DNA from 2 places in the Paenibacillus sp. 11B genome. Region 2 is predicted to be linked to the other one. Evidence: riboswitches for the same ligand, from Rfam matches in the RefSeq annotation. Region 2 holds a riboswitch; the other holds the start of a gene.

Region 1 (2,398 bases), on a different contig from region 2:
AGAGTTATTAACTAGCTCCGGGGAATCCTGCAATGCCTCATTTACAGCAACAATTGTTCCACTTACAGGAGAAAACAAATCCGAAACGGTTTTGACGGATTCAATTGTTCCAATGCTGTCTTCCGCCTTTACATCCGATTCAAGGTCAGGCAATTCTACAAACACAATGTCACCCAGCTGATGCTGCGCGAATTCGGTAATGCCAATACGTACGGTATCCTCCCCTACGGTCTGCACCCATTCGTGCTCTTCACTGTACAGGAAATCACTTTTTAATTCGCTCATCGATATCCGCCTCGCTTTTCATTAATGAGTGCATGCGCTTCTTTGACCTTAACCTTTTTCCCAAAACATAGCGTATGATATTTTAGATTCAAATGTCAAGATACCTTACAATTTATTTGACTTTCTTCCTTATATGCCTGTAACTCCATTGGGCTCTCTCTACATATAATGGTGAATATTAGAAAAGTAAGCGTGCTCTTTAAAAATATACGAACATTACAGAATCATATTGAAATATCATTCGGATTTTTTGTTGATTTCTATGATATCGTTCTTGACATCAATAGTCGATTCAGGCTTTAATGAGAGTAGTAAATATGTTTGTTGGTCTATGCATTACCCGCGGATGAATGTAAAGGGAGAGATTACCCTTGACACCCGAATCAGGGTGTACATGCGGTAACGCCGAAGGAGTAAACCACCGACAAGCGGGAGGTGAATCTCTCAGGCAAAAGGACTTTTACGGGACGCAACTCTGGAGAGCATCTATTCGCCCTGTGTGGGCGTTAGGATCACCCAAGGGGAAACCTGCTGCATCATGCGGCGGGGTAACTCTCAGGTACCAAGGACAGAGCCTAAGAATACAGCGTGCTTCTGGCATGCCGGTTCTTTGGCCTGTCCTTTTCCTTTTTCCCAAAAAAACGAAAACAGGTTATAGAGCGGCGCTGCCTATAGCGTCCTTACCTTACTTTTATAATTAAATGTTGATGCCAGATTCATTGATCCACGGTTAGACACTCGGCCGGTTGACGGCCCATGACGAGGTGATTGGATGTCCGATTTGCTTAGAACCCCACTCTTTCCACTCTATCAGCAGTATGAAGGCGTACGATGCATTGATTTTGGTGGCTGGGAGCTCCCGGTACAATTCAGCGGAATTCAGAAAGAGCATGAAGCGGTACGAGAACGTGCCGGATTATTTGATGTATCCCACATGGGTGAATTCACCGTACAAGGTGAACACGCGGAAGCTTTTTTACAGCACATGACGACCAATGATGTAACAACACTCGTTCCCGGTCAGGCTCAATACACGTTAATGTGTTATCCGGATGGCGGCGTGGTCGATGATCTGTTGATCTATAAACTGAAAGACCAGCATTATTTGCTGGTGGTTAATGCCTCCAACATCGACAAGGACTGGTCATGGCTGCAGCAGCACATGTCGCCAGGCGTAACGATGACTAATGATTCCGAACAAACGGCGCTGCTTGCCCTGCAAGGCCCACTTGCTGTGGATATTCTCGCAAAGGTGACAGACACTGATGTGTCTTCGATTGAGCCTTTCCGTTTTGTACCGAATGCAAAGGTATGTGGCGTTACTTTACTGTTATCCCGCACCGGATATACGGGTGAAGACGGATTTGAGCTCTATGTTCCTGCCGAACAGGCCGCTGTGGTCTGGAACGGATTGATGCAGGCGGGAGAAGGTTACGGACTCGTTCCGACCGGACTGGGTGCCCGGGATACGCTGCGCTTTGAAGCCAAGCTTCCCCTGTATGGACAGGAGCTGTCTGCAACCATCTCGCCGCTGGAGGCTGGCGTTGGCATGTTTGTGAAGCTGAATGCCGGGCCGTTTATCGGACATGAAGCCTTGTTGCAGCAAAAAAATGATGGGCCTGCCCGCAAGCTGGTCGGCATCGAAGTGCTGGAGCGTGGTATTCCCCGCCCCCATTATCCGATATACGCCGAAGGCGTACAGATTGGTGAAGTAACCACAGGCACCCAATCCCCTACGCTAAAACGCAATCTGGGGCTGGCCTTGATTGACAGCAAATATGCTGCACTGGGTACCCCGCTGGAGATTGAGATTCGTGACAAGAAACTGAAAGCCGAGGTCGTGAAGACCCCTTTTCATAAACGGACACGTGCGCCAAAGACACCTACTCAAGGAGCTGATCAAGCATGAGCAAGCACCGCTATATTCCCATGACCGAGCAGGATCAGAGTGCCATGCTGGCAACCATCGGTGTGGAAACAATTGAGGATCTGTTCCATGACATTCCACAGGAGATTCGCTATCAGGGTGAACTGCCTGTTTCCTCCAAACTGGATGAATATGCACTCACACGTCATATGTCAAAGCAAGCGGGAGCCAATGCCAACTTCGAGA
Region 2 (2,398 bases):
CACGCAGCTCCACCATCGCTCCAGCGGCCATGCCGATGGCAGAACCCACTTCAGCCTGACAGCCGCCCTCGGCACCGGAAATAAATGAATTGTTGGCAATGACATAACCGATCGCTCCCGCACAGAACAGACCGTTCACCAGATGCTCGTCACTCCAGCCAAAACGCTCCTGGGAGCTGATAAATACACCTGGAATGATACCACAGGAACCGGCTGTCGGTGTCGCTACGATTCGGCCCATGGATGCGTTCACTTCCGATACACAAAGGGCATACGCCATGGCTAGTGCAGATGCATCTCCAGAGCAAGTCTCGCCTTTACGAATGTACTCGGCCATTTTTTTGCCGTCTCCGCCAGTCAAGCCGCTGCGTGATGTCGTATCTTCTGTCAGCCCTTTGTGAACAGCTTCCTTCATCACCTGATAGTAATCCGACATCTGCCGCACAACATCCGCTTTCGGGATATTCGTCTCCTGAACCTGCTCTTCGATCATCAGCTCGGCAATGGTTTTGGACTCTGCTGTACAGATGGTATTCAGTTCATGTAGATGTTTAAACCGCATCCGGTTCGACCCCTCTCTTCAAATCAATCACGCGAATGTCCAGCATATGATCCAGCGACCGCAGACGGTTTAACATCTCAGGATTCGGCACACCATCCATCTCCATCGCCGTCAGTGCTTCACCATCCCGCGCTTTCCGATCCACTTGCATGTACCCGATGTTCACACCTGACGAACTGATTGTGGAGGTTACGGAGGCGAGCACCCCTGCTTTGTCCGAATGGCGCAGCACAAGTGTCGGAAACTCTCCGCTGATCTGTACACGAAAATCATTCAATGCATGTACCGATACACTACCACCACCAATGGAAGCACCGATTAGTGAACATTCGCGGTCTCCGTGCCATAACTCAATTTTGACCGTATTAGGATGAGGAGCAGGCAGACCACTTGTAAAAAACTCTACCTCCATACCCGCTTCCTCTGCATATTGCTCTGCATCCGGAATCCGTGGATCATCCGTCACATAATCAAGCAGGCCACCGATCAATGCGAGATCCGTACCATGCCCCTGATACGTATCGGCGAAGGAGCCGTACAGCGTTAATCGGGCACGTTCAGGCGTGCACCCCAACCACTGACGGGCAATTCGACCCAATCTTGCTGCTCCAGCCGTATGTGAACTTGATGGACCTGTCATGGACGGACCAATAATTGAAAAAACGTCTTTAAAACGCATCGCAAACCCTCCATTTATAATCGTCATTTTCATCCAGACCTACACCCATAATGTTCCTTTATTACTGAATGATGACATAAGAAAAGGACAGAAGAAGGCCTTAAGGCCCTCTCTCTGTCCTCGATACCTGAGAGTTTCATGATAAGAAGCGCGGCGGATTGATGCATGCCCTGTATTCACAGGTAATGTCCCCTGCACACCGTGCTGCTTGACCATATACCCCTTGGGTGGCGCATATCGCGCACTCTCCAGAGTTGCGTCCAACGATGGTACATTTACCTGAGAGATTAACCACTGCGCCGGGTGCGTAGCAGCTTGCTCCTTCGGTGCCCGACAGCTGCCTTTTTACTCGGCATGCCCAGGACTCTCCCGCTCGCTATCATTCGCTTGTATGGAACCATTCTGATCGTGTACCAGAACGATAATTGAAGTTTTTATTACTTTCTCATTAAGATTAATCGACCGGAAGATCAGTGTCAACAAACTTAACGATTTCTTTGTGAATATTTACTTTTTTCCATTTTATAAACAGGATGAACCAACGATTTGTAAACTTTTATCACATGAATGTGTTAATGCGTTTCATTTAGAAAGCGTATACATTTGTTTGTTTTCTATGAGCAATATCTGTGGTTAGTACTATCTATGTTAAGATCCACAGAACGGTTCGGGTATTCAGGCAACCATTATTCTGTACTAGAATTGCCGGATTTCTGCCTGTCACCCCACCATCGAGTTGGGCTTCGCCGGTTCATCATAAAACCTGCTTCGGGAAGGAAACATGCTCGTCACCCACAATCCCAACGCTGCCAGCACCATCACTCCAGATACAACCGTATATACCATACGAAGCGACAACTGCTCTGCCACCACGCCTGCAACCAAAATGGAAACCACCTGCAGCACGCTTAACCCCAATCCAAGTATACTGCTCACTCGGCCCATCAGACCGACAGGGATATTATTTTGATAAAAGGTAACCAGGCCCGTATTCGCCAGTGCCGAGCACAGACCGAGCAGAATAAAAGCAAACGCCGCCAGTTCAAACGAGAACGAACGGGCGAACAGGAAATAACCCAGTGCGACCAGAAGCACACCGCCACCCATCATGTGACGGATCGGCACATGTTTGGCGAACAGCCAAACCAGCATGGAGC

The links. A riboswitch is a leader RNA that binds a small molecule or an ion and turns the genes downstream of it on or off. The one in region 2 is predicted to bind glycine.
Region 1: another riboswitch for glycine. It lies ahead of gcvT (glycine cleavage system aminomethyltransferase GcvT); the one in region 2 lies ahead of sdaAB (L-serine ammonia-lyase, iron-sulfur-dependent subunit beta).

The regions. Positions count from the first base shown of each region.
Region 1 is NZ_JAUKNS010000001.1:1,785,092-1,787,489, forward strand. It holds gene gcvH (glycine cleavage system protein GcvH) at 1-285, opposite strand, end outside; glycine riboswitch at 632-755, shown strand; glycine riboswitch at 759-859, shown strand; gene gcvT (glycine cleavage system aminomethyltransferase GcvT) at 1,058-2,194, shown strand; gene gcvPA (aminomethyl-transferring glycine dehydrogenase subunit GcvPA) at 2,191-2,398, shown strand, end outside.
Region 2 is NZ_JAUKNS010000009.1:134,715-137,112, forward strand. It holds gene sdaAA (L-serine ammonia-lyase, iron-sulfur-dependent, subunit alpha) at 1-562, opposite strand, end outside; gene sdaAB (L-serine ammonia-lyase, iron-sulfur-dependent subunit beta) at 552-1,241, opposite strand; glycine riboswitch at 1,354-1,495, opposite strand; glycine riboswitch at 1,500-1,623, opposite strand; gene Q0V21_RS29575 (MFS transporter) at 1,962-2,398, opposite strand, start outside.